Regions from separate parts of the Shewanella sp. SM23 genome, predicted to be linked through region 1. Evidence: predicted binding sites of a transcription regulator. Region 1 holds the regulator's gene; each other region holds the start of a gene.
The links. The regulator FliA, encoded in region 1, starts transcription of late flagellar genes. The targets are predictions, from matches to a motif close to CTAAAGNTNNNNNNNNNNNNGCCGATA.

Region 1 (9,918 bases):
TCAACATCATCGATTTATTCGCAAATAAACAAAATGGCTGAATGAATTCTAATCATTCAGCCTTATCACACTCATTGATTAGATCTGAGTCAACTCGGCCCATTCTTCGTCGGACAATAATTTGTCGAGATCAACTAAGATAAGTAATTCATTGTCGCGATTGCTCACGCCTTGAATAAACTTAGCACTCTCTTCCGTTCCAACATTAGGCGCATTGTCAATTTCAGAGCGGCGCAAATAAACCACTTCTGCAACACTATCAACTAAGATACCAATGACCTGTTTTTCAGCTTCGATGATAACGATTCGAGTTGAATCATCAACTTCAGCAGACTGCAATCCAAAACGTGAGCGGGTATCAATTACAGTAACGACATTACCACGTAAGTTAATGATGCCTAGTACATAATAGGGGGCACCAGGTACAGGAGCTATTTCAGTATAACGCAGCACTTCCTGCACTTGCATTACGTTGATACCATAAGTTTCATGGTCCAACTTAAAGGTAACCCATTGTAATACTGCATCATCTTTACTTGCAGCGACTGCTGCTACATTTCTTGTATCTTTCATGTTTACCTCAACCAATTGAGTCCTGACAACCTAAACCCGCATTAAGCATTTCAACTAAGGCTTGTACGTGCAAAATGCCACACATCTGTTCTTTCACTACACCTGCTAACCAAGGACGTTTACCCGCTTGACTACGCCAGTTGACTTGCGATTTATTAATTTTTACCGCATTGACCAAGGACTCACAAGTCAATCCCCAGTTACTGCCTTCTAATAATACAAGATATTGATAATTTACTGATTGCGCCAGTTTATCTGTGTATTTTTCTGGCATAACCCACGCACAAGTATCAACAATGTTCAATTGCTCCTCCCTATGCGTCTGTACACCAAGAAACCATGCGGGTCGACCAAAGATGTGGTTTATCCGCTCAACTTTTACTATTCCGCCTAAACTCACCAAAGGCACAGCCAATGTCAGCCCTGCTACTTTAAAGAATAGTACCTGAAACTCATCATCGAGCACTTCTTGCAAATCTTTTGTCACACTAGGAGGCGTAATGCCGACTTGTGTTTCTGGCACAACCACTGGCTCAACGATTTCATCAGCAACGGTTTCATTAACAACAGGCTGAGCTTTTGGTACTTCCACCACAACGGGTTGAACATCAATAGGTGGCGCTATCTCTACTGAAGGTGGTATCGGTTCTAACCTTGCAGTCTTTAGTACTGGCGCTAATAATTTCTCTAACGCTTGCTTATTCACTTGAGCTACAACCTGGCTTACCGGAGCAACAAACTCATGTTGTCTTGGCGCCGCTTTTGGCTGCAACTGCGCAGTAGGCGTTATGGCCTTCTCTACATTCTGCGGTGCGGCAGTGCGACCATTTTCAGCCAAAATAGCCGCATCGAGCAATGCTGCCTCCGTTTGATTAACGGCAACATTTTGATTTGAGTCTGCTTTTACAATGCTTTGAGGGGAAACAATCTGGTTTGGACTGTCGTCTTCCTGTAGCAATAATGCGAAAAAATCAAAAACAGTTTCATCAACCGATTTTGACATGGCCAAACTCCCCAACTAATAAGAAATCTAATAATCTTTCATAGGCTTTAACGCCGCGGCAACCACTCGCATAATGCGATGCTGGTAAATGTGCCAAACTGGCATCTCTAAACTTAGTGTCTACTGGAATAACGTCTTTCCACAAAGTATCACTGTATTCGGCACCAAGAACTTGCAAAGCCGCAGGTGATGCTTTGGTGCGTTTATCGTACATGGTTGGCACAACAGTGTAACTGTAACGCGTCTTCTTAGATCGCCCCATTAACTCCATTGTTTTAATCATCCGCTCTAGCCCTTTAATGGCAAGAAACTCCGTCTGCACAGGAATAATGATATGCTGACTTGCCGCAAGCGCATTGACCATTAATACCCCGAGTACGGGTGGGCAATCAACGATAGCAACATCATAATCATCAGCAACCAGTGCTAATAAATTACGTAGTACTAATCCCATTCCTTCTTGATGACCTAAGGCTCTGTCTAAGGTAGCCAATGCCATAGTTGCAGGCAATAAATCCAAACCATCGACTAAGGTTGGCACAACATGGGATAAAACGAGTTCCTTAGAAAGGTTTTTATGGGCAAGAAAAACATCAAACAACGAGCCTGGAACCTCTTCAGAATCAATACCTAAGTAATAACCTAACGAAGCATGTGGATCGGTATCTATCATAAGAACACGCTTGCCACGCTTAGCTAATGTTCCCGCTAAACTCGCTACCGTCGTGGTTTTACCTACGCCACCTTTTTGATTCGCTATGGTCCAGACTTTCAAGAAGTGACCCCTACCTATACTGGTTAATATGCTAATGAACTAGAAAATTGTGAGTTCACAAATTCTAAAAATTACTGCTCTTTTCTGGTCGTGACTCGAATGCCGCCATTGGGCAAACTAATCACTTTGACACCATCGGCATTCTCAGATATCACCACGGGCAGCATCTCTGCATTTTGGGGGGCAATTGTCTGAGAAACAGCTTTAACCTCTTTTTCTGGCGCTTGAAGCTGTTTAGGAATAGAGGATTCCAGATTAGTTTTTTCCTTCGCCGTATCTATTTCAGTATCTGGTTCGCCCAGCAAAGGCGGAATGCTATTTTGTACCGGCTCAGGACCAATCGCTACAGCCTTCTGCTCACCAGGAGCCGCTAATTGCAACATTGCTTTAGTCTGATCTGGATGAGACGCTAACCAAGTTGCAATAGCCTCAGCCTGTTCGTCAGGTACCATTAACAGCACCTGAGTCGATTCCAAACGTTTTACATCCGCCTGCAGCAAACTATTCTTACGTTTGTAATCAAGGCTTAAGGCACCAAGAACCAAAATGGCTATGCCCATCAACAAAATGATGAGCACACTATTTGTGCTCATCGGATATTGGTTTTTAGACACGAACAGACTCTTTTAAAATACATTCGGCCATGTTGTCTAAGGCTATCGACTGGGTGGCAATCCCTGCACTCGCAACGGCTTGTGGCATACCATAAACCACACAACTGGCTTCATCTTGCGCCCAAATGGTTGCGCCTACAGCTTTCAACATACGTGCGCCTTCTCTGCCATCCGCCCCCATGCCAGTTAATACAACAGCAAGCACATCACCACTAAAGGCTTTAGAAGCAGAAGCAAAGGTGATATCCACACAGGGCTTATAATTCATATCAGCACTGCCTGTGATAACTTTTAATCGGCCACTTGCTCCAGTACGTTCAACCATCATTTGCATACCACCTGGCGCTAAATATGCGCAACCCGGTTTAAGAAGATCGCCATTAGCGGCCTCTTTCACTTCAATCTTACATAAGCCATTTAAACGACTCGCAAATGCAGGGGTAAAGGCAGCAGGCATATGCTGGATTAATAAAATAGGATGCGGATAGTTTGCCGGAAACTGCGTGAGTATTTTTTGCAGCGCAACCGGACCACCAGTAGATGTACCGATCAGCAATAATTTATACTGTTTACCACTTGCACGAATCGTCGTTGCCGTTGAGGTTCTAACAGGAGCTGCGACAGGCGTATGAGCCGATATACTCGTTGTACCTAAAACGCTACCTGTTGGACGCACGCTAGGTGTTGGCGCGACCACAGGACGTGCAATCGGACGAAACATTCTGCGTCGTCCCAATGCCTTAACTCTTTGTTGCAACAATAAAATGGCATCATCTTTGTTGGTCGCAATATCTTCAAAACGTTTAGGCAGAAAATCTAATGCACCAGCATCTAAAGCGTCTAACGTTGCTTTAGCGCCATCATGGGTTAAAGAAGAAAACATCAAGATCGGAGTCGGACACTTAGCCATGATCTCACGAACAGCAGTAATACCATCCATGACAGGCATCTCAATATCCATAGTGATAACTTGGGGATTAAGCTCAGCAGCCAACTTCACCGCTTCGGCCCCATTTGAGGCCGTCGCGATAACTTCCAGTTCAGGATCTTGATTGACTATTTCACTAACACGTCGTCTGAAAAAACTTGAGTCATCAACGACTAATACTTTAATGGCCATTCCATTCCTTAGCTTGGAAACTAATTCTTACTTTTCGCATAATGCTTTAGCAATCCAGGAACATCTAAGATCAGTGCAATACCACCATCCGATGTAATTGTCGCACCAGCCATCCCAGGTGTGCCATGTAACATAGCGCCAAGAGGTTTAATAACGACCTCTTCTTGCCCTATTAAGGCATCCACTACAAAACCAATTTGCATCATGCCTAATTGCACGATAACCACATGACCATGCTTTTTATCGCCATGTTTAAAGGTCGTTTTGTTTCTATGTAGCCAGTGTTCCAAATAGAACAAAGGTACGGCCTTATTACGTACTATGACAGTCAGTTGCCCATCAACAATATTAGTTTTTGTGAGATCGAGATGGAAAATCTCATTCACGCTAGATAGAGGTAATGCAAACACTTGTTTAGCGACATCGACCATTAAGGTAGGCATAATCGCCAGTGTTAGCGGTACTTTAATCTCAAGTATCGTTCCCTTACCTTTCATGGAATCAATATGTACAGTGCCATTCAGCTGGGTGATACGAGTTTTTACCACGTCCATCCCAACACCACGGCCTGAAATATCTGAAATCTCAACTTTAGTTGAAAAACCTGGTGCAAAAATCAAATTATAGGCTTCGCTGTCTGTCATCCGCGAAGCAGAATCTTCATCGAGCACACCACGGTTTATGGCAATTTTTTTGAGTTTTTCAGGATCCATGCCTGCGCCATCGTCTTCGATTTTCAGCAGTATATGGTCGCCTTCCTGGCTTGCAGATAAGGTAATCGTTCCCGTTCTTGGCTTACCACTGGCTTCACGCTCGTTTGGCATCTCGATACCATGGTCCACAGAGTTACGCACTAAGTGGACGAGTGGATCGGCAAGCGCTTCAACGAGGTTTTTATCTAAGTCAGTTTCTTCACCGACCATGATCAAATCAATTTCTTTGTTTAGTGTACGAGCAAGATCACGTACCACCCGAGGGAAACGACCAAACACTTTCTTGATCGGTTGCATACGGGTTTTCATCACAGCGCCTTGCAAATCGGCAGTAACGAGATCTAAGTTCGCGAGAGCTTTCGACATCTCCTCATCATCACGGCTGATGCCTAAGCTCACCAATCGATTACGCACTAACACTAACTCACCCACCATATTCATGATCTGGTCGAGTCGTGCAGTATCTACACGTACCGTTGTTTCACCCTGAGGCACATTCGCAGAGCTAGCCTTAGCAGGTGCTTTATCGACAACCGCAATTTCCACCTTAGGTTTTGCAGCAACGACTGGGGCAGGAGCTGGTACTGCGGCTTTTACTGGCGCAGGAGCATGTGGTGCAGCAGTAGGTGCTACAGTCGAAACAGGGGGCGTAGGCGCTTTTACTTCAGCTTTCGCAGGTGCTCCGCCTTTCCCATGGAGTTCATCGAGTAATCGCTCAAACTCATCATCGGTAATTTCATCAGCATCTACAATCGGTTGAGGCGCAGGTGTTGCCACAACCTTAGGCTTAACAGGCACTTCAGCCTCAGCTTTAAATTTACCTGAGCCATGAAGTTCATCCAGTAACGCCTCGAACTCATCATCAGTGATGTCATCACCTGATGTTGAAGGTGTTTTAATTGGTGCAGCAGGCTTGACAGCAACAGGCTCAGATACAAATGTGGTAGCAGCGACCGCTGGTCCCTTTCCTGAACCATGAAGCGCATCCAATAAAGCTTCAAATTCAGCATCATTGATATCATCGATACTTGAAGACGTATTTTCAATGGAAGATGAGTTATCACTTATGTCAGCAGGGATTTCTTGAAGGGTAGGAGTATCAATAATGACTTCAACAACAGGTTCTGGCTCTACAACCTTGACAGAAGCGACTTCAGATGGCAAAGGCGCACCTGAACTGAGCATTTTAAGTCTCGCTAACAAACCTGAGTCGGCGGGATCTTGTTGCTCGCCCTGCTGGGTTTGCGCAAACATGGTATTAATTGCATCAACAGCCTGCAAAATAATATCCATCAACTCTGCGTTAACGCTACGCTTGCCTGTCCGCAATAAATCGAAGGTATTCTCAGCCTCATGACAAACATCAACCATGGGAGTTAAGCTAAGAAAGCCAGCACCACCTTTAACGGTATGAAAACCTCGGAAAATGGCGTTCAGCAAGTTAGTATCATCAGGATTATTTTCAAGCGCAACGAGTTGCTCTTGCAGAAGCTCTAAAATTTCACCGGCTTCGATTAAAAAGTCCTGGAGTATCTCTTCATCTACATCAAAGGCCATCAAATTGACTCCCAGTTAGAAACCCAGACTCGATAGAAGATCATCCACTTCGTCTTGACCCGTTACCACATCTTGACGAAGCTCGGCATTCATTATCGGGCCTTCTGCTTCAATATTATTTTTCTGAGCAATCTGACTTTCAATCATAGGTTGCTCACCAAATACCGTCAGCATAGAAACCAGATTACTTTCTACTTCCATTACTAGATCAATAACACGACGTATTATTTGTCCTGTTAAGTCTTGAAAATCTTGCGCCATCAAAATTTGATTAAGCAATTCACGTAATCGAGTCGAGTCATTTGCACTACGAGACATAAGGTCTTGTACATCGTGACAAAGGCCCTTAAATTCAGTCAGCGCTATCTCGCGTCGCATTAATCTGTCCCAAGATGGCATGACATTTTGAATATTTACGGTCACGGCATTAGCCAAAGGTAAACATTCTTCAACCGCATCCATGGTTTTATTTGCAGCTTGTTCGGTCATGTCAATAACGTAATTTAAACGTTGCTTGGCATCGGGGATCTCTGTATTGGCTAATTCAGCAAGACGATTATCAACTTGAAAATCCATCAGCGCACTATGAAGTTGCCGAGTTAATTTACCTACTTCTTCGAATAATTCTCGTTGCAGTGGAGCAGCAAGCTCCCGAAATAAATCATCTGCCTGACTTTGCTCACCTGCACTTAATAATTCAACTAAATGCTGAGCTTGCTCGAGCGTGATGAGCCCTGATGTTTGTGACTTCATAGCTCATCCTTGCTCAAGCGAGTCGTTCGAATATTTTATCTAACTTCTCTTTCAGCGTTGCAGCGGTAAAAGGCTTAACCACATAACCATTCACTCCCGCTTGAGCGGCAGCAATAATCTGTTCACGTTTTGCTTCAGCAGTTACCATTAATACGGGTAAATGCTTTAGCGAATCATCAGCGCGAATTGCTTTTAACAGATCGATTCCTTGCATACCAGGCATATTCCAATCTGTAACAACAAAATCAAAATCCCCCTTTTGCAACATCGGCAGGGCTGTTGAGCCATCGTCTGCTTCTTGGGTGTTATTAAACCCCAAGTCTCGCAACAAGTTCTTGATGATACGCCTCATTGTCGAAAAATCGTCAACAATGAGAATCTTCATATTCTTGTCCAAGGTTTCCTCCGGTGAGCTGACATTCTGTGCTCGATTAATAATTATACTTATGTCCAGTGCTTGAGTTTAGCTTTCAATCGCAACATTGCCTGACTTAATATCTGGCTAACCCGCGATTCACTGACTTCAAGAATGGCGCCAATCTCTTTTAAATTCAATGCTTCATCGTAGTACAGGGATAACACTAATGCATCTCTTTCAGGCAATAATTTAATTGCCTCAACCAGAGCAGAATGAAATTGGTTCTCAGCTAATGCTTCAAATGAATCATCATCGGACCGATCACTCACTGTAAGTATATCCTGAGATACGCCTAAATCTTCTATCCCTATGATTTTTCCGACAGAAACATCGTTAAGAATATGATGGTACTCATCGAGCGTCATATCAAGTTTTTCTGCAATTTCTGTGTCGCGTGCATCACGGCCCAGTTCTTGCTCTAACTCATCAATAGCGTGTGCAACCTTACGATTGTTACGATGAACGGAACGAGGGACCCAGTCGCCACGACGAATTTCATCTAACATGGCTCCACGTATGCGTATGCCGGCGAAGGTTTCAAATTTCGCACCCTTGCCACCATCAAACTTGGATGATGCTTCTAGTAACCCCATCATCCCAGCTTGGAGTAAATCATCTAACTGCACAGATGCAGGTAGTCTGGCGAGTAAATGATGCGCAATTCTTTTAACCAACGGAGCATACTGTTCAACGATCGACGATTTATTGTCTAAACAAGTATACGCAGCGGCTTTATTCACTCGTTTTTTCCTCTTGAAAATCTGGTCGTTGTACTAAACGCTCAACGAAAAACTCCAAATGCCCACCAGGTTGCTGCGGCACAGGCCAGCTCAAAATTTTATTTGCCAATCCTTGATACGCAATCGCCGCTGGTGATTTAGGATAAGCTTCAACCACCAATTTTTGTTTACGAACAGATTTACGTAAGTTTTCGTCAAATGGAATCGTGGCGACTAATTCAAGTGCGACATCTAAAAATCTGTCGGTCACTTTACTGAGTTTAGCAAATAATTCCATACCTTCGCGTAAACTACGCACCATATTGGCAACTATTTTAAAACGGAACACACCATGCTCACGGCTGAGAATTTTAATCAGGGCGTAGGCATCGGTAATCGAAGTGGGTTCATCACAAACAACGACTAACACATCCTGCGAAGCACGTGAGAAACTGAGCACCATATCTGAGATCCCAGCCGCAGTATCTACGACTAGAATATCAAACTGAGTCCGCATCTCACTAAATGCACGGATTAATCCAGCATGTTGCGCAGGGCTTAATTCCACCATCCCCTGTGTTCCTGAGGTGGCAGGTACTATGCCTATCCCCTTAGGACCACGCACGATAATATCGTCAAGCTCTGCATCACCAGAGAGAACATGAGAGAGGTTACGCTCGGCACGAATACCCAGCATGACGTCGACGTTTGCTAAGCCAAGGTCAGCGTCAAGTACCAAGACACGCTTGCCTTTTTCGGCTAATGCCACAGCAGTATTAATAGAAACGCTGGTTTTACCCACGCCTCCTTTACCACCAGTGACCGCGATTACTTTCACTTTTTCGTTATAGGGTTGATTCATCATACGTAAACCACTTGCTTGATCCAGGGTCATAAATCTACTCAAATGCACAGGCCATATTATCTGACCACGCTGTGTCTTGTAATGATTGTTGTTCTGTACTATCTAACGCTGCGAGTGCCTGCTGGGCTAAATCTAGGGTATCCGCAACTTTCATATCTTCAGGAACTCTTTGTCCATCAGTAATATAACTTAATGGTAATCCGTTTTGGATCAACACACTTAATGCCCCTGCTAACGACACAGATTCATCGAGTTTTGTGAGAACGACACCAGATAGGGGAATGCGTTTAAAATGATTGACTGCATCTTGCAGCACACGGCGCTGCCCTGTCGCAGACAGTACCAGATAACTGCGGATAGGTATCCTGCTATTTGCAGTTAAATTATCAAGTTGCTGGTAAAGGCGCATATCTCGCTGTCCCATGCCAGCCGTATCTATCAATACTAGCTTGCGATTCCTAAACTGATAGAGAATTTGCTCTAATTCATTTAGATCATGAGCTTGCTTTACTGGGCAGCCCATTATTTTGCCATAAGTTGCTAATTGCTCATAGGCTCCGATGCGATAATGATCTGTGGTAATTAAAGCAACATGTTCAGCACCATGATGTGCCGCAAAACGGGCAGCAAGTTTAGCTAATGACGTTGTTTTACCAACGCCAGTAGGACCAACTAATGCAACTACCCCGCCCTGTTTCACAATGTCATCACCCTGATTGTCAAGCATATTAGCGAGACTTTGTGGTAATGCTCTGACTAATTCAGCTGGCGTATAATGCTGGCTCAGCGCGGCTAATTTATTCGCAAC
Region 2 (9,918 bases), on a different contig from region 1:
CTAGGAGTTTGCCCCATGGTCAGGCTCACCATATCCAGCGATGGCGAGATGCGTTTATAACTGCTTTCAACACTGCCAATCGCAATTGCCACGAAACGCACACAAAAAGCAAAAATCAATGCCATCACACTGCCTGTTAGGATAAGGCCTGGGCCTGCTATGCCGACAAGATCCGCCAGATCGTTAATCGCAAAATCTAACATAGTTAAAGGCACTAATACCCCAATAGCCAGCACAGTGCCTGGTAAGGCATAGCCCGTCGAAGCTAACCGTGAGGGCAAAGCATCACTCTGTCTTGGGCTTATCCGGCGAACGAACATAAGCAGTAAGGCGATTAAGCAACAGAGTAAACTGGTGATCAGCGCAAGACTGAGGCTGTTAAGACTCAATTGCCAAAAACTCTTATCCCAGCTTTGTTCAAAGTAACCAATCGCATAGGATAATAAAATCCCGAAAGGTAACAGAAAGGCTAATAGCAATAGCATGCCGCAAAAGCTGAGTGCGACCAAGGTTTGAGTCATCGAGAGTCGATACAAGTCAGTGACTTGTATACGTGATTGTTTTTGGAATAACTGCTGTTTACGACGGGCAAAACGCTCAAATCCAATCAGACTAAATACCACCAGCAAGATAATCGCCGATAACTTAGCGGCGGCGGTCAAATTGCCATAACCCAACCAAGTGTCATACACGGCTGTCGTTAAGGTGGGCACGGCAAAATAGTTAACCGTTGCAAAATCAGCGGCCGTCTCCATCGCCACTAAAGCCACCCCAACGGCGAGCGCAGGCCTTGCCATAGGCAAAGATAAACGCCAAAAACTTTGCCACGGTGAACAGCCCATAATGCGCGAAGCATGCGCCAAACTTAAGGATTGCTCCATAAAAGCGGTACGCGCCAAGAGATAAATATAGGGAAACAATACCAGCGACAACATACACGCCGCGCCGCCTAAGGTACGAATATCGGGGAAGAAATAATCCTGCGGTGAGTCCCAGCCAAATATCGAACGAAGACCGCGCTGCACTGGCCCCGCATAATCGAGTAAATTGGTATAGACGTAGGCAACAATATACGCAGGCATAGCGAGGGGCAATAATAGCGCCCATTGCAAATATCGCCTGCCGACAAAGTCACAACGAGCCATCAACCAAGCGCAAGGTAACGCGAGTAATAACGCCCCCAGACTCACCCAGAAAATCAGCAATAAACTATTAATGATATATGTCGGCAGAACCGTTGCCATCAAGTGCCCAAACACGGCTTCGTCAGGCTGAAAAGCTTGAAATATCAACGCAAATAGTGGCAATACCAGCAAGGCGGCCACGGCATAACCAGCAAGCGACCAGCTTCTGGCTAATCCTAAAATCATGTCAATCCTTAAAACGTCACAGCGCCAATCACTGGCGCTGATAACCTAAATCTGCATTTTGTCGCTAGTACTGGAGCTAGAGATCAAACTGCACTTCATCTAATAGCTTAACCGCCGCTTGGTGATATTCTGCCAACTTAAAAATGGGTAACTGATCTGACTTAAACTTACCCCATGAGGCCACTAAAGATGAAGGTGCCACATCGGCTTTCACTGGATATTCCATATTCACATCGGCATAGGCCTTTTGAGCCACATCGGCGGATAAGAACTCCATCAATTTGATCGCATTGGCTTTATTAGGCGCATGGCGAGTTAGTACCATGCCAGACACATTCACATGGGCACCGCGGTCAGCTTGGTTCGGGAAGTTGAGCGTCACAGCTTCGGCGATCGCCTTTTGCTCAGGATCCTGCAACATATTGCCGTAATAGTAGCTATTACCAATGGCGATCTCACACACACCTTCTTTTACTGCGGCAATTTGCCCCCTATCGTTCCCCTGAGGTTTGCGGGCTAAATTAGTTTTCACGCCTTGTAACCAAGTTTTTGCCTCAGCTTCACCGTGATGAGCAATCATAGATGCGACTAACGCTATGTTGTATGGATGTTTACCACTGCGAGTACAAATCTTTCCTTTATATTTGGGATCGGCTAATTCTTCATAGGTCAATTGCTGCTGGCCTAAACGATCCTTGGCTGTATAGAGATTTCGCACCCGCATAGTCAGGGCATACCACTGGCCATCGGGATCGCGATACTGCGCAGGAATATTGCTCTCTAGCAGGGGATTTTTGACTGGAGAGGTTAGATCTTTATCCACTAATTCAACTAAACGTGAAAAATCAGACGTCAGCACAAGATCCGCTGGGGATAAACGGCCTTCACGGACGAGACGCTCGGCAATACCGTCTTTAGCAAATACCAAATTCACACCTATGCCAGTTTCTTCGGTGAAACGCGTCAGGATAGGCTCCACCAAGAAAGCTTGACGATAAGAATAAACGGTTAATTTATCATCTGCATTCGCTGAATGCCCAACCGACATTAACCCAACAATAGCCGCGCAAGTTACCCATTTCATTACCGAATTCTCCCCAAAGTGATGACGTGTTCTGCAAAATTAGAACACTAATGCATTAATGATAATGCTTATCAGTTTCGCAAGAGTAATAGATACGGAACTTGAGAGCAAGCAGCTAATTAACTTTATGTTTTTAATGGCATTAATCTGAAAATTTGAGATTATCTCAAATCAAACTAAACTGAACCTTAATTTGATAAAAATGCTTTCAGGAGGCGTTATGTTAACTGTTTTGCTGCTAGGCGTAGCCGCAATTGCGCTATTTGGCTTATTCAAACTCAATAGTCGTCCCAAAAGACATAAACACTCTTCTCAAGCTGCTGATCCCAGCATTAATAAGACTCACAGTTTTCACAGTTTTCACAGTTTTCACAGTGTGAGCATTGTGAATAACGGCAGTTGCTGTGAGCAAATTGAAGCGCTTTCTGGAAAACGATTTTTATCGAAAGATGCGCCCGAAATTCCGATGGAAGAATGCACTAAGGCAAACTGCCAATGCCGCTATCAACACCATGAAGACAGGCGACAGCTAGGCAATGATCGCAGAGTAGAATATGGGGTTACTCGTGAGTTATTCGGCGCTTTTGGTGAACAAAATCGCCGTGATAGGCCAAAAGGAAGACGCGCAACCGACGGTTGAGCATCCTCTGCGGATTATTGGGGACGAGTTTGAATAAATGCAGGTAAATCACGCATTTCACTGAACCAAAGTGCTGTCGCAGGTGCAACCTTACGCCAATCTAGCTCTGGATGTCTAAAATCCACATAATCGAGTAAGCAAATCAAGGCTAATTGCGGTGCTTGAATCGTGGTTTGGGTGATCACAGTTTGAAGCTCAATCTGCATAAGGCCGCGCAGCAGTGCTTGTTCAAAACGTGCAGTCCAAAATACTGACCTCACGCCTTCTTCTTCACGCATTTGCTCTTGGCGTAATTTCACCGCGCTATCGATTAAGCCTTTGACTAAAGAATACTGACACTCCAGCACCCAGTTATTATTTGAGATCCCAAACATCTTACGATCGCCAAGCTCTGCATCTAGGTAACGCATGATCACTTCACTATCGAATAGTGCTACACCATCGTTGGTAATAAGACATGGGATCTGTCCTAACGGGTTAGCATCGAGTAATTCTGCGCTGTTTTCAAAGGGATTAACTAACTGCTCTTCAATATTGTTAATCCCTAGATACTGGATTAAAGCTCTTACACAACGGGCATAGGGCGAAGCTTGAGAACTTAACAACTTCATCAAAAATTTCCTTTTGTTTGCATTAAACGCTATGGCTTTTTAGGGGCAAGAACGGCAACAAGTTTATTCTCGCCTTCTATGTAAAATTGAGATTACCAGTATTTTTCAACGGTAATTTGCCCAGGAGCACGGCGTAAATTCTTCACTAACCCTTTATCGAGTAAAGCGGCTTGCGCACCATTAATCATACCCGGATTGCCGCAGATCATAACTTGAGAGTCAGCTGCGTTTAAGGTTAATCCTGCCTTTTTTTCGATTTCACCCGAGACTATCCCCTCGGGAATGCGACACTGCAAAGCATCGGCAAAGGGTTTACGGGTCACACTCAAGACTAATGTAAATTGTTCAGGGTATTTGCGTTCTAAATTACGCAGCTTATCAAGATATGCCAAATCCTGTGCTTCGCGCACGCCATACACAAGCACGACTTTTTCAAAACGCTCCCAAGGTTCATCGGTGTCGAGCATAGACAAAAATGGCCCTACTGCTGTTCCTGTGGCTAAAAACCACAAATGCTTCCCTTGGAGTTCACCCTTAGGAATTTCAGCTAAGGTCATAAAACCGGTCGCGGTTGAGGTAATTTCAATTTCATCGCCTATTGCAAGGTTGTGTAATTGAGGCGATAACAGGCCATCCTCTACTGCAACGGCGAGCACCTCGGCATAGGGTTTATCGGGAGAATTTACTAAGGAGTAGGCTCTAGCCACACGCTTATCATCTTGCATTTGACTTAACTTGATAAACTGACCAGGAATAAATGGAGCTAACTCGGCAGCAATGCGCAATGAGAATAACTTATCACTCCAATCAATACGTTCTATCACTTGTCCCCTAATCCACATAACTTGCCCTCAAGCGAAACGTTAAATAGGCTTCCAGCATAGACTTTTTTCTGCACAACAAAAACCCCTTATATAAGGGGCTTATGACTATAACGCTGAATATAGAACTGAAAATACTGAGGTATTAACTCGGACTCGATACTGTCTCATCAGTCTTCTTGTTAAAGCTATCTCTAAAGGCTTGCAGCCCCTCTTGCACTAAGCTGTAGGTTTTATCGACACCATCGGCAATATCACCCTGCAATACTTTAAGGCCGGACAGAATATCTTTAGCCTCTTTAAAGCCATTGTCAATGGCACCGCCAATAATCCCCATAAAGCTATCGAGTTGATCACTTAGACTCATACCCGAATTTTGTTGTTGGTGAATGCTAAAAAACTGCGTCGCAAAACTCACGATACGATCTGCAGTCGCTTCTGGAGAAGTATCTACGCCATTATCATAAGCCGTCTGAATCGCGTTCTCGCCCATAGTGGGCGCTAACTCTTTATTAATCGACTCTATCGCTGCGCGATAAAGCAAGGCCATAGACTGATCGCCTGACTTGATATTCACATCTTGCTGTGCCGATAAAATCGCTTGATTCATCAGCTGCTTGCTCGTTTGCTGCGCAGTTTGCTTCGAGGTTACTTCTGTGGCTTTCGCGTCCTTCGAATCACTCACTTCGGTGCCCTTAGACGCCGCGTTTTCAGCATATTTTTTCTGTGGCAAAGGGGTACTTTGCACTTGAGGGGGTTTATTGATTTCCATGATGACTATCCATTCAATTCGGGTCGACTTAATTATCGACCAAAATTTAACCAGCTTTAGTAATTTTTAGAATTGAAGTACCATCTGACCACAAGGCCATGATAAGGCCCACATAAATTAAGTGGGTTCATTCTTTAATAAGGTGCATAAAGCGCCAACCCACCGCAATGCAGATCATTACTATCGCTGAGCTTAGACATAAGCCAATAGAAAAGGATGTTACACCATGGCAGCAGGCCGCAGTTTGAGTCATTTCCGCTTTCACGGGTTTACACTAATCCTTAAGCACTATTTTAAGCATAATCTGGGTATCAATATAAAACGCTTTAGCCTGCTAACAAGCCTCGTCATATTCACTTGCCTCGGCTTTGCTCCCATTAGCCAAGCTCATGCTGAAAGTAGACTAATTATTTTAGTCAGACATGCCGAGAAAGCCGACACGCCAGCCAATAACCCGCAGTTATCACCCAAGGGAGAAATACGCGCAGCATCACTGATCACTGCCTTGAGCCGCACGCCGCTGTCGCAACTTATTGCGACTCAATACCTAAGAACCCAGCAAACACTCGCGCCCATCGCCGAGGATCGCCATTTACCTGTGACGATAGTAGAAGCTGCCAAACCTATCGAAGGACATATCCAACACATTGTTGAACAAGTGCATGCTGTAAAGGGCAATACACTCATCGTTGGGCATTCAAATACTGTCCCACAGATCATTAAAGCCCTTGGTGGACCTGAGATCCAAGCGATCAGTGAAGATGACTATAGCCAGCTGTTTTTACTCTCTCTTAATGATGACCAACCTGCGAGCTTGATCGCCACCCGTTACGGACAAGAATAAGGATAAATAACATGAGTGAACTCAATTGGTTTATGTGGGGACTCGATCTATTTTCAGGGCTGTTTTTGATTGTAATAGGACTCGCAGTACTCGCGGTTATTTACATGTATATCGCAGATAAAATGCAGACCAAACAAGCGGTAAGACATAACTATCCCGTGATTGGTCGCTTTCGATATTTGTTTGAAAAACAAGGTGAGTTTTTCAGACAATACTTTTTCGCCCAAGACAGAGAAGAACTGCCCTTCAACCGTGCTGAACGCAGCTGGGTGTACCGCGCCGCTAAAAATGTCGATAGAACTATCGCCTTTGGTTCGACTCGCCCCTTGGATACTGCCGGTACTGTTATGTTTATGAATACCGCCTTCCCAACCCAAGATGAAGAGATCACACCCATTCATCCACTGACAATTGGCACCAATTGCCGCCAACCCTATACGACTCAAGCCATTTGTCATATTTCAGCCATGAGCTTTGGGGCTCTATCGCGCCCAGCAATTACCGCCCTTTCCCACGGTGCAGCGCAGGCGGGTTGCTGGCTTAACACAGGTGAAGGCGGCTTGAGCCCTTATCATCTAAAAGGTGGCTGCGATATCGTCTTTCAAATTGGAACGGCCAAATACGGTGTACGTAATGAGCACGGACATTTAGACGATGAAAAGCTCAAGTCGATAGCCATTCATCCCGAAGTCAAAATGTTTGAAATTAAAATGAGTCAAGGAGCTAAACCGGGCAAAGGCGGCATTTTACCAGGGATCAAAGTCACAGCTGAAATTGCCCATATTCGCGGTATTCCTCAGGGTTATGACTCTATTAGCCCTAATGGTCATATTGAATTCAAATCCGTGAACGATATTTTGGATATGGTTGAACGAGTACGTGAAGTTACCGGTAAACCAACGGGCATTAAGGCCGTACTCGGTGACGTGCAGTGGCTCGAAGATTTATGTGATGAAATTGAACGTCGTGGCGAAGACTCTGCCCCCGACTTCTTTACCTTAGACAGTGCCGATGGCGGCACAGGCGCTGCACCACAACCTTTAATGGATTATGTCGGATTACCACTGAAGGAAAGCTTACCTATCCTAGTTAATGTCTTGATCCAACGAGGCTTGCGTAAACGCATCAAAGTCATCGCTTCGGGTAAACTTATTGTGCCATCAAGAGTCGCTTGGGCTTTGGCATTAGGTGCCGACTTCATCGCATCGGCCCGTGGCAATATGTTCGCCCTCGGTTGTATTCAAGCCTTACAGTGCAATAGAGATACCTGCCCAACGGGCATCACAACGCACAATCCCAAGCTACAACAAGGACTCGATCCTAGGGATAAATCGGCTCGTGTTGCTAACTATAATCATAATTTACACCATGACTTAGCCTTAATTGCGCACTCTTGCGGAGTGACAGAACCAAGACAACTCAAACCTTCACATGTCCGAATTGTGCTCGATAGCGGTTTATCCATTTCACTCGATAAATACTATGCACATATGGATAAGTAGCCGCGAACACTCGCGGTTAATGGCGAATACAACTTTCGTCTATATAGGGTTTACATAAGGTATATTTGAATGCGTATCACAAAAGAGGTAAGATCCGTGACGTGAGACATTATTCAAATGTCTTACCCACAATTGAACTTAAGGAAACACTTTGAAATCTAGCTTCGTAAGCCAACTGCCCGCCAGTAAAACTGTAAGCACTAGCTGTAAGAGCTGTAATCGCCTGACCGAGATCGAAGGTGAACTGGTGTGTTTTCGCGAAGGGCAGATCATTCGACTCACTTTGATAGATGAGTCAGTACCTAAATTGAATCTTTTATGTGAAGGTTGGAAAGCGGGGAAGCTGAACGGCGTAGCTTAATTCAGCCATATTTTATCTCTGGAGTCTCTCTAGAGCATCAAGAATAGAGGCTCACCTCTATTCTCGGACGTTCTCACCCAAACTGTACTAAAGCACTAGCGAACACACCTAACGCATACCCATAAAGTCACTTGTCGGCGCGTTCATATCGCGGATCACACCTGCCAGCACCATTTCTGGATTGACTTTAGCCAAGGTAAGTCGCCGAGTTGTAACCAACAGGCCCGCGTTCAACTCAGCATGAATGCGTTGCAATGAATCATAATCAACACCACGTTTTTTCAATGTCGCCATGATGGCATACCAATCAGTGGCGACTTTTTCTTCTTTGCCTTCAATATTAGCTCTCAGTGTAATATTTTCCATGCCAGATCTCTTCCGATTGATGTGTTGGCATTGAGTATAGAGAGCCGAAGCTGAATAAAGACTGAACTGTATTGCGCTATTAACTGCTCAGAGGAGTATGTTGTTGCTCATTTTGTATCCGCCATAATTTGGCATAGAGACCATTTGCCAACAGCAAAGTCTGATGATTACCTTGCTCAACTATTTCTCCTTGGCTTAATACGACTATTTGATCGGCATCGACTATGGTCGATAACCTATGAGCCACCACTAGGCTAGTGTGCCCCTTAGCGACTTCCCGCAGTGCCGACAAAATAGCTTGCTCGGAGCGACTATCGAGTGAAGATGTCGCCTCATCAAACACCAGCACTGGCGAGCCCTTCAAAATGGCCCTTGCTATCGCGACCCGCTGTTTTTCTCCGCCAGAGAGTTTTAAGCCGCGCTCACCCACCTTTGTGTCCCAACCAAGGGCAAGTGATGCAATAAATTGCTCTAAGTGCGCCAGTTTTATCGCGTTACGCACCTCTTCATCCGTCGCGCTTGGGCGACCATAACGTATATTTTCGACTAATGAATCGTTAAATAGCACAGTATCCTGCGGCACGATAGCGATGGCACGCCGCAGCGCATCTTGCGTGAGATGGCGGATATCTTGTCCATCGATTTTAATCGCACCTTGGTCCACATCGTAAAATCGAAATAGCAGTTTAATCAGGGTCGATTTACCTGCACCACTATCACCTACAACAGCCACCTTTTTACCGGCTTCAACCTTAAAACTCACGTCCCGCAGAATTTGCCGCTCATCGTAGCTAAAATTAACATTTTCAAATATCAACTCACCCTTAGTGGGTTGAAAATCGAGTGCTTGGGGTAAGTCGACTATCATAGGATGTTTATCGAGCAAGCTAAACATGCGCTCAATATTGGCTAACGCGCCGCGAATTTCGCGATACACAAAACCTAAGAAGTTAAGGGGTAAAAAGAGCTGCATCATAAACGCATTAATCAACACAAAATCACCTAAGGTCATATCGCCATAGGTAACTCTGTATGCCGCCAGCGCCATCATAGCCGTCATCGCCAAAGCGATAATCACAGCTTGTCCGCCATTTAGCGCAAACAAAGATAAGCGATTCTTACGCTTAGCGATCTCCCACTGTTCAAGCGCTTGGTCATAGCGCTGCGACTCATACTTTTCATTATTAAAATACTTTACCGTTTCATAGTTCAGCAAGCTGTCGATGGCGCGGGTATTCGATAACGAGTCAGCCTTGGCCGCATCACGTACATACTCAGTACGCCATTCGGTCGCGACCACAGAAAAAATAATATAAGCCAGCACAGCAACAAAAGTGATTGCAGCAAACGCAATGCCGTAGTTATAAAAGAAAATGCCAATCACCATGACAATTTCGAGCAAGGTTGGCACTATGTTGAACACCATAAAACGCATGAGGAAACTCACGCCGCTGGTGCCGCGTTCAATATCGCGGGATAGGCCACCGGTTTTGCGCTCTAGATGAAAATCGAGGTCAAGTCGGTGTAAATGGTCGAATACCGCTAAG
Region 3 (9,918 bases), on a different contig from region 1:
TAATGCTAATCTGCAAAGCATAAAAAACGCCTCACAGTTGTGGGGCGTTTTTTATGGTGGATGTTTTGTGGATTCTAAACCTAACGACTTAATACAGTTGCTTAATCAAGCTCACTTAACTGGCCGAAATGATTAAATGCTACAAGTTGGCGCTGATAGGGCGCAATATCGCCGATGTTAGCTGTAATCCAATCTGTATCGTAATAAGTATCAAGGTAACGCTCACCCGAGTCACAAATGAGGGTCACTATTGAGCCTTGCTCTCCACGCGCTTGCATTTGTACTGCAAGTTGCAATGCGCCGTACAGGTTGGTTCCTGTGGATGCGCCGGTTTTACGGCCAATCAATTGTTCTAACCAATGAATCGTCGCCACTGATGCGGCGTCGGGAATTTGCAGCATAGTATCGACAACTCCAGGAATAAACGATGGCTCGACTCTCGGTCGACCTATGCCTTCAATCTTACTGCCATTGCAACAGGTTAAGCTGGCATCGCCGCTCTGATAGAAATCAAAAAAAACGGAGTTTTGCGGGTCGACCACGCAAAGTTGTGTTGCCAACCTCTGATAGCGAATGTAGCGGCCTATGGTCGCCGATGTGCCGCCAGTGCCTGGGCTCATCACTATCCACCGCGGGATAGTGTGTGGCTCGCGCTCCATCTGATTGAAAATCGAGTTAGCGATATTGTTATTACCGCGCCAGTCGGTTGCACGCTCGGCGTAGGTGAATTGATCCATATAATGGCCGCCAAGCTCTGCGGCAAGGCGCGCCGATTCGGCGTAAATCTCACTGGAATGATCGACAAAATGACATTGACCGCCATAGAAAGTGATCTGCTCAATCTTCTTTTTAGCTGTGCTTTTGGGCATTACGGCAATAAAAGGTAAACCGAGTAAGCGGGCAAAGTAGGCTTCAGAAATCGCCGTACTGCCCGATGAGGATTCGATAATTGGCGTGCCTTGCTTAATCCAGCCGTTACACAGGGCATAGAGGAAGAGTGAGCGGGCGAGGCGATGCTTCAAACTCCCTGTCGGGTGGGTACTTTCATCTTTAAGATAAATATCTATGCCATCGAGCATAGGTAATTCAAGCTTAATCAAGTGGGTATCGGCGCTGCGCTGAAAATCCGCTTCAATCTTGCCTATCGCGTGGGCTTCCCATGTTGGGCAGAGTCTGTGAGCGCTGTGAGAATCCACTGGTGGTTGAATCGTGTTAGAAATCATAGTAGTCACATCGAAAGGGATCATTTTCAGAGCATATCACAGGGACGGGCAAAGCGGTTTTATTGGATGAGCTTGAAGTCATTCGCTTAAAGTCGAGCACGACGTAATTGAAATCAAAAAATGTCGTTAACCAAGAGGTTTACTTAACATAGAAATACTAAGAATTTAATCAGATTTAAGCTGGAACAGTCAGATTAAGTTGGAACAGACTAAGCGGAAGTGGAACAAGAAGGATATGCGAGAGTGAAAGAAATGGTGGAGGGAGAAGGATTCGAACCTTCGAAGGCTGAGCCGTCAGATTTACAGTCTGATCCCTTTGGCCACTCGGGAACCCCTCCACAAACTTTCTTTTTAGCTTTACAACTAACTTTTAAAATTGTCTTTCAAAACATCATCAATAACGGACTTGTTTATCAAGACAAAACTAAACATTGGCCATGTTTAGCTTTTGAAAAATGATTATCTGCGTTAGAGATAAAGATGGTGGAGGGAGAAGGATTCGAACCTTCGAAGGCTGAGCCGTCAGATTTACAGTCTGATCCCTTTGGCCACTCGGGAACCCCTCCACGAATACCTTTAACGCTTTTGTAAAACTCTACATCATTTTCGAACAACACGATAAAACTTGCAGTGCAAATGGTGGAGGGAGAAGGATTCGAACCTTCGAAGGCTGAGCCGTCAGATTTACAGTCTGATCCCTTTGGCCACTCGGGAACCCCTCCTCAATTGCGGCCGCCATAGTAGTCAGAAACCTTTTCCATGTAAATACCCAATTTAAAAATATTACTAAAGTTATGTATCAAATGGTCGATTAACTAACAACGAATTGTTTTGACGATGTTTTTTTATGCAAATTGATGTTCCTTTAGTCAACGAAGCCCAAATTGGCACCCGCTTAAACGCGGCGATAGAAAACGACAGACGGGGCGAATTCGCCCTGTTGCTGTCGTTACTGTCGGTTGACGCTCGGGACATGGCGCAATTCCAATGGCAAAATGAACTTGATATGGCGCAAAAATTACAACGTCAGTTCGAATTGCCACCGCAGCAAAGTTTAATGGCGGATTTATCGTCTGCTGAACCAGTGGTTGATAACAGCAGTATTTTTATGGCTCAAGGTCCACGTGCGTTTCAATTACAACAAGCATTGCGACCGGAAGCCTTAGTCATCCGTGGCGGCGAGTCAGTCGCAATGGCAGAAGCGTTAAGTAACTGTGACCATGTCACTCAGCTGAGGCAAAGGGGCCAACTAACCGCGCCCAAAGTCGAGATCATGCACTTTGCTGATCAATTGGCAATCCAACGTAATCTTGTGTCTTTGCTCGCTTCAGCCTAAGGCCGTCTTCCCGCAAGTGGTCTTCAATACCCATCAAGTCAATCTGATCCATTTCGATAAATAAGCGTGAGCTAAAGCCAGTTATCTTGAAGCTTAATTACCTATAATTCGTATTAACCTATCGAGTTAAAATTTACCGCGTTAAAAATTTAACGAGCATATTTTAGTGATGCCGTTAATCAGTCGCTCTATACATTAAGGAATACAGATGAAAGGCATAATAGAAGCACAGAGCCCGACAGTGAATGACACTTGCACCGATTGCGGCAGCTTTGTCGATATCGGCGCCGTTATTGATGAACACGATACGTTATTGACGTTAAATTTTGTTGGCGATAGCGCTCAAGCGGATGCCGAAAGCATGGCAACACGCGCTCAAACTCGATTTGCTGAAGTGCAAACTGAATTTGTGACTAAGACTGAAGGCGTCGACTTACTGCTGACCTTCAATGTCAGCGCGGAAAAAATGATTTTTCAATTGGAAAACGGCCTGTAATTTTTAAAGCAGCACTTTAGTTTTTAGTCGGTTATGGATATCCGGAAATCGCGCTAATTGCCTAAAAATGCTGCTATTGTTAACCAAATTGTAATAAATTGTGCCACATGTTGCTGTGCTTACAACAGTTAGTGTAATCTGCCTCCAAATAAGAATAATTCAATCAGCTTAATTCTAAATTTCAAGGTAAGTTTGCTAACAGCAAAGACCTTTAGCCCAACACGAAGTTTTGTAGGGAACCAGCGTGAAGCGACGTCAGCATCAGCATTTATTGGAGTCTTTGGTACAGTCAACTGCAAAACAGCAGGGCGATTTCACAAAGACGGCAGAGTTAACCACAGAGTTGTTGTGCCAGAATTTAGCGGTTTCTTTGGTATCAGTGTGGACTTTTTCATCTGATCAACAAACCCAATCACTCGTCGCACAATTTGGTTCTATGATGTTGCAAGACATTCATAGACCTAAGTTATTACAAGATTGCCCCCGGTATGTACACGAGCTCAAAACTCTGCGCCATATCGATGCAGGCAATGCCCTCACCGATCCACGTTTAAGTGAATTGGCTGAGTGCTATTTTATCCCGAGGCAAATCAACTCGAGTCTTGACATCGCTATTCGTATCAATGGCCATCTCGAAGGTGTGCTCTGCATCGAACGGGCACAATTGACTCCCCACTGGCATGACAGTGAAATTCACCTCGCGTGCCAGATGGCTGACCAATTAGCCCTGACCTTAGCGACAAAACACAGCTACGATAAAGAAGAAAGCTTGAGTTTATTTCGCTGTGCCACTGAACAATCGCGACAAATCAGTATGTTAATTAATCTGCATACTGAAAAAGTCGAGTATGTGAATCAGGCGCACAGTGAAATCACCGGCATGCCTCGTGAGCAGATTATCGGCGCGAATATCCGTGAGTTGGCTTTTTTCAAGCAGCATGCCCAATTAGCCGAGCAAACTCTAGCGCAAATCTTTAGGGGCGAAATTGCCAAAGGCGAAGTGCAGTTTAGTCGTGCCGATGGCAGTCGTTATTGGCTGACATACGTGCTGAGTCAGTTCATTACCGATCGCGGCAATCATTATGCCTTGGTCTCGTGTGAAGAAAATACCGACGAGCATAACTATAAGTCAGAGCTTGAACGGCTTGCTTGGCGTTGTGGATTAACGGGACTACATAACCGTACTCATTTTAATCGAGTCCTTGAACGTACCACGAAGGGACTGTTGTTATTAGTTGATTTAGTGGGATTTAAGCGTTTTAACGATACCTATGGTCATGAAAATGGCGATAGTTTGTTGATAGAAATTGCCCGCCGTTTGAAACATTTTTCTGAGATTAATAAGGCCACCGAAATTGCCCGCGTCGGCAGCGATGAATTTGCCGTGCTATTGACCGATGATAATGCGGTTTACGATCTCGATTATTTTAGTACGCGCCTGTATCAACATCTTGCTATGCCTATTTTAATCGGCCGTGAGCAAGTCGAACCAAAGCCTGCTTTAGCTGTGGTTGATATTGCCTCTGTGGCGAGTTTGTTTGCCCCATTAACCTGTGCCGATATTGCAGTGCAGTATGCTAAAAAGAAAAAAGGCACTGCAATCCAAGTATTTAACAGCACGTTATTGAGTGCATTTAAAGAGGATGCGCAGATAGAACGTGATTTACACAGTGCGATCCGTGGTCGTCAGTTTGAGCTTTATTATCAGCCTCTGAGGGATCTTGAGCAGAATACCTATATTGGCGCCGAAGCCTTAATCCGTTGGCACCACCCTAAAAGAGGCGTGTTATTTCCAGCTTCCTTTATTGATATTGCTGAGCAGTCGGGGATGATTAATTCTATCGGCAGCTGGGTTTTAGAGGCCGCATGTCGACAGTTAAACCTATGGCAGCATCATAATGCCGATATGACAATGCATGTGAATGTGTCGGCCCGCCAGTTCTTCAGTGGTAATTTATTCGAGCAAGTGTGGCAGTTGTTGACACGTTATCGCTTGAAACCTAAGACGTTAATCTTAGAGATCACAGAGACTGAATTGATGGGTGATATTCGCCACGCGACCTTGTTATGCCAAGAATTAGCGGAATTAGGCGTAGGGCTCGCGATTGACGATTTTGGGACGGGTTACTGCTCTATGCGTTATTTGAAGCAGTTTCCGATCAGTAAACTTAAGATTGATCGTTCGTTTATTTCAGATCTTACCGTCAGCCGCGAAAGTCGCGAAATTGTGTCAGCCATTATCGCCATGGCGAATGCATTAAATATATCTCTGACGGCAGAAGGGGTTGAAACCCTTGAGCAAGAAGCATTTTTAGCGAAAAGTTTTTGTCATCAGGCACAGGGTTATCTCTATAGTCCTGCATTACGGGAGCCTGAGTTTGCACAATTTATCTTGTCGGCTAAAAGCGCTTCGGTCATAACTCACTAAAGTTACACATAACCCACTAAGTCACAATTATTTCAAATGTGCTGCTCACGATAAAATAAAGGCAACCTAGGTTTGTAATCTAGGTTGCCTTTATTATTCATCTCTGTGCTTGTTCAATTAGCACTATAAACCTTCATCGTAATTTTCCAGTGCAGTTCAGCACTGTATACCTATCGAGATTTTAAGCAGCATTGTTTGAATTTTTTGCCACTATGGCAAATACAGAGATCATTTCTACCGGGTAATTTAGCCGTCATTTGCTGGCCTTGGCTGTAATACCAGCGACTTGCTTGGTAGATGAATTCTGATCGCTCATAGATAGCATCAATTTCACCATCGAGCTTATACCAAGCTTTAAAAGTAACAGTGCCATGTCGTTGTTCAACTATCGCCGCTTGAGCATTGTGGCTTGGTGTTTCAGTACTGCTCTGTACATCTAATCCTAACCAATGTGGATGAGGATCAGCATTGAGGCTCGTGAGAGTAAGGCCATTTAGATAGTCTGGATGATGTGTTTTTAAAATGTAATCAAAATTTTTCAATACAAATGCGCAGTAGCGTGAGCGCATAAGCTGTTCAGGTGTACGGGCAATCACTTGCCCAGAGTCTACATGCGTATGCAGTGGACCACAGCAATCTTGATAGCTTATCCCACTGCCACAGGGGCAGGCTTGCTTAGTTGTAGTCATGTTTTCTAAGTCTTTAATTTAATTGTATTTGTTTAAATTTGTTCGATTTCTATCTAAATGCGTTAGATGTTAGACAATCCATTTAAACGTAATAAGCATTAACATTAGGGTAATTTTTTACCCGCAGGTAAAGGCGGAAATTGGCGACCATAATACAAGTTAGGCACTGGTTTCGCATTCAGATAATAGCTAGGTTCTGCGCGGTTATTGGTATCTAAGCTCACTTTCCATTGGGTGGATGAGACTTTTTCTGTACCAATAGCAAATTTGCCAGCAAATTCACTCACAGGTTCGCCAGTTTCTTGTGCCGGGTAAAATCGAACCAAATAATAGCCTGTATCTATGGCACCATTACCGATAATTTTGCGTTTAGTAATGCGGAAATCCACGTCAATAGTGGCTTTTTTGGCGCGGATTTTATCGAAAAACTTCTTGTAAATGGCGACAATATTGTCTCGTCCATAGTAAATTTCTTTACTTTGACTCTCAGATAAGTAGCTAGCGTCATCAGCGTAAATCTCACGGGTCACCTCAGGGGACAATTGATTAAAAGCGCTAATAAACAAAGGGTAATTAGCGTTGATCAATTGATCATCAGTGGATTTTGTATGAGTTTTAGCTGGATTGGCTAAGCTTGGCAGTGACAATAAGCACATCAGGACTAGCGGCAAAAATTTCATTACTTTATTCTAATCTGGCAATCATGGCGTCACTATAATGGAGGCGCCCGCTGAACTAAAGCCTTGAATGTTTACAAAGTGTGTTTCTGTACAAGAGTGTGAAGTAAAGGAGCTTGCCATGCTGGATGATGAATCAGCACTGTTTTTTGAGGAAATGGCTGGAGTCGTGCCACTAAAAGGCGATATGCCAGTGGTAAATTTAGCACCGAAAGCGTTGACGACTGAGCAAATACACAGACGCGATGCTTTACAACGGGAAGCCTTCCTAGCGTGTATGCCACTGGATTTAAAAGCGTTTCCACAGCAAGCGCCAGATGACATTGTGAGCTTTAAACGTGAAGGGGTACAAGGCGGCGTTTTTAAACGACTCCGAATGGGGCAATACAGCATCAAGATGGAGCTTGATGTGCATGCTTATCGGTTAAACCAAGCTCGTGATGCCGTCCTTAACTATTTACTGGCAGCGCAGGCACATGGTGAACGCTGTGTCATGTTGATCCACGGTAAAGGCTATCAGAGTCAACCCTTTGCGGGATTGCTCAAATCCGCTGTGTGCTATTGGTTATCACAACTCGATATGGTGCTTGCCTATCATTCGGCGAAAACCGAGCAGGGCGGTGCTGGGGCACTTTATGTGATGTTAACTAAGTCAGAACAGCTCAAGCTTGAAAACCGTGAAGCTAATCGTAAAGGCATGGGATGGCGTTGATTAAACAGATAAGTATTGAATAAAAATGCCCAATTTTATTGGGCATTTTGTTTTATGTTATTGGGTGATGATTTAATGAAGCCTTACCAACCACACTGGCGGTTTGCGGTGGTATTTTGCTCATCTAACCATGTTTTAAGTGGGGCGAAGTAATCGAGCACCGCTTTTGCATCCATGGCTTCTTTGCCGGTGACTTCTTTCAATGCTTCTGGCCAAGGTTTACTTAAGCCTAACTCGAGCATCTTATTGAGTTTCTCTCCCGCGGCTTGATTACCATAAATACTGCATCTGTGTACCGGACCTTTATCGCCTGCAGTTTCACACAGCGCTTGATGGAATTGGAATTGCAAAATATGCGCTAGGAAGTAACGGGTGTAGGGTACATTGCCTGGTACATGGTATTTAGCACCCGGATCAAAATCTGCTTCACTACGTTCAGTCGGTGCTTTGACGCCTTGGTATTTTTCCCTCAGATCCCACCAAGCTTGGTTATATTGGGCGGGCGTGATTTCGCCGCTAAACACTTTCCAGCGCCACTGATCTATCATCAGGCCAAAGGGCAAGAAAGCAATTTTGTCTAAGGCTTGTTTTAGTAAGAGGCCGATATCCTTAGATGCATCAGGTACTTCTTCTAATAAGCCGATTTGCTTTAAATAGCTTGGCGTAATCGACAGTGCAATCGTGTCACCAATGGCTTCATGGAAACCATCGTTGGCGCTGTTTTTAAATAGGAAGGGTTGTTGCTTATAAGCGCGTTGATAGAAGTTATGCCCAAGTTCGTGGTGGATAACGCTAAAATCTTCGGCAGTTTTTTGGATACACATTTTAATGCGGATATCGTCGAGATTATCGAGATCCCACGCCGAAGCGTGACAAACCACATCACGGTCCTTTGGTTGTACGAATAGAGAACGCGCCCAAAAACTTTCTGGCAATGGTGCGAACCCTAATGATGTGAAGAAGCCTTCGGCTTGTTTCACCATTTTATGCTCGTCATAGCCTTTCTTTGCCAGTAACTCAGTGACATCGTAACCCGGATCGGCATTGTCAGGGGCGACGAGATCATACACATTGCCCCATTGCTGGGCCCACATGTTGCCAAGTAAGTGTGCAGGGATGGGGCCAGTGGTCGGTGCGACGGTATCGCCGTACTCTTTATTCAATTCTCCCCGCACGTAGCAGTGCAAGGACTCATAAAGTGGCTTAACTTGGCCCCAAAGACGGTCGAGTTCCTGTGAAAAGTCATCGGGCTTCATATCGTATTGACTGCGCCATAGTTCAGACAGGTTGGCATAACCGAGATCCTTTGCGCCTTCATTGGCCAGTTCAACTTCGCGTTGAAACAAGGGGCGCATGGGTTTAGCTATTTCACGCCAGCCTTTCCACGCTTCCAGTAATTTTACGGGATCACGTGATTCGGCCATTAAGCTCGATAGCTCAGGCTGAGTCATACACTTGCCGTCGGCAAAACAGTATTTTCCTTTGCCGTACAAGCCATTTAATTCTGAACTAATTTGCGCCAGCTCGGTATTCTTCGCAGGATCGAGCGGCGCGGGTAACACTAATGCACTGCGCAGTATATTGAGCTTGCGGGCATTTACGGGATCGAGTTGCACATTGGCATACTTAGCCGCCTCAGTTGCAAATTTTACCGACGCGGCACTGACCTTTTCGCCGACTGCGGCAGACAGGGCCGCGGTATCATCAGTAATAAAGTTGCTGTAAATCCACTCGGCGCGATTAGATTCAATCGATAATTCGGCCATCTTGGCTTCAGCATCATTAATAAAAGCAATGGCTTGTGCTTTATCTGGGGCGGTATTGATGACAGCTGCTTCTGTAGTAGCTGTCTTGTCTGTTTTACTTTGAGCATCATTACAGGCCGTTAATCCCAGCGCGAGTGCCACTGTGAGGGCGATTTTACTGCGACGATTCAATGAAATAACCATGTCTAGTTGTCCTTGTTGTTTTTGTGTTACACAGTTTACCTAAACCGCAGGGTTATTGCACAAGGGTTAATAGACTTGTTTTTAACACTTATTCGGACATGTACGACATACCGTTTGTATCACAGACTAGAAAGCGGTGAATTTGTCCAATTTTAGTTTGACATCCGTGGTGCCAATGTTTAATTTAAACGAGTGTTTTAAATTAATTCAAGGTCACGGAATGGCAAGTCGATCCGATACAAAAACTAGAATACTTGATGCCGCAGAAAAACTGTTCGCCGAACGGGGCTTTTCTGAGACTTCCTTGCGACTCATTACCAGCAAAGCTGAGGTGAATTTAGCATCGGTCAATTATCACTTTGGTTCTAAAAAAGAGCTGATCCGTGCAGTGTTAGCCCGCTATTTAGA

Region 2: a site for FliA is predicted at 5,332-5,358, ahead of L5L98_RS07410 (DUF5610 domain-containing protein). Genes of this name have one in related genera too.
Region 3: a site for FliA is predicted at 2,010-2,036, ahead of L5L98_RS14470 (VC2046/SO_2500 family protein). Genes of this name have one in related genera too.

Annotation. Positions count from the first base shown of each region.
Region 1 is NZ_JAKKRM010000003.1:298,262-308,179, forward strand. Features, by position in the region: gene L5L98_RS06050 (chemotaxis protein CheW) at 79-573, opposite strand; gene L5L98_RS06055 (chemotaxis protein CheW) at 581-1,576, opposite strand; gene L5L98_RS06060 (ParA family protein) at 1,560-2,351, opposite strand; gene L5L98_RS06065 (membrane anchored protein in chemotaxis locus) at 2,423-2,944, opposite strand; gene L5L98_RS06070 (chemotaxis response regulator protein-glutamate methylesterase) at 2,958-4,085, opposite strand; gene L5L98_RS06075 (chemotaxis protein CheA) at 4,106-6,355, opposite strand; gene L5L98_RS06080 (protein phosphatase CheZ) at 6,371-7,108, opposite strand; gene cheY (chemotaxis response regulator CheY) at 7,122-7,505, opposite strand; gene L5L98_RS06090 (RNA polymerase sigma factor FliA) at 7,553-8,266, opposite strand; gene L5L98_RS06095 (MinD/ParA family protein) at 8,259-9,140, opposite strand; gene flhF (flagellar biosynthesis protein FlhF) at 9,145-9,918, opposite strand, start outside.
Region 2 is NZ_JAKKRM010000004.1:203,550-213,467, forward strand. Features, by position in the region: gene L5L98_RS07385 (ABC transporter permease) at 1-1,370, opposite strand, end outside; gene L5L98_RS07390 (Fe(3+) ABC transporter substrate-binding protein) at 1,447-2,454, opposite strand; gene L5L98_RS07395 (hypothetical protein) at 2,675-3,094, shown strand; gene L5L98_RS07400 (glutathione S-transferase N-terminal domain-containing protein) at 3,109-3,705, opposite strand; gene L5L98_RS07405 (ferredoxin--NADP reductase) at 3,798-4,547, opposite strand; gene L5L98_RS07410 (DUF5610 domain-containing protein) at 4,672-5,298, opposite strand; gene L5L98_RS07415 (SixA phosphatase family protein) at 5,525-6,142, shown strand; gene L5L98_RS07420 (FMN-binding glutamate synthase family protein) at 6,154-7,644, shown strand; gene L5L98_RS07425 (hypothetical protein) at 7,796-8,005, shown strand; gene L5L98_RS07430 (hypothetical protein) at 8,114-8,371, opposite strand; gene L5L98_RS07435 (ABCB family ABC transporter ATP-binding protein/permease) at 8,451-9,918, opposite strand, start outside.
Region 3 is NZ_JAKKRM010000011.1:121,461-131,378, forward strand. Features, by position in the region: gene queE (7-carboxy-7-deazaguanine synthase QueE) at 1-3, shown strand, start outside; gene L5L98_RS14450 (PLP-dependent cysteine synthase family protein) at 102-1,247, opposite strand; tRNA gene L5L98_RS14455 (tRNA-Tyr) at 1,477-1,561, opposite strand; tRNA gene L5L98_RS14460 (tRNA-Tyr) at 1,705-1,789, opposite strand; tRNA gene L5L98_RS14465 (tRNA-Tyr) at 1,861-1,945, opposite strand; gene L5L98_RS14470 (VC2046/SO_2500 family protein) at 2,071-2,559, shown strand; gene L5L98_RS14475 (DUF406 family protein) at 2,768-3,055, shown strand; gene L5L98_RS14480 (putative bifunctional diguanylate cyclase/phosphodiesterase) at 3,300-5,483, shown strand; gene L5L98_RS14485 (YchJ family protein) at 5,654-6,172, opposite strand; gene L5L98_RS14490 (DUF4440 domain-containing protein) at 6,277-6,852, opposite strand; gene smrA (DNA endonuclease SmrA) at 6,971-7,561, shown strand; gene L5L98_RS14500 (M2 family metallopeptidase) at 7,645-9,510, opposite strand; gene L5L98_RS14505 (TetR/AcrR family transcriptional regulator) at 9,731-9,918, shown strand, end outside.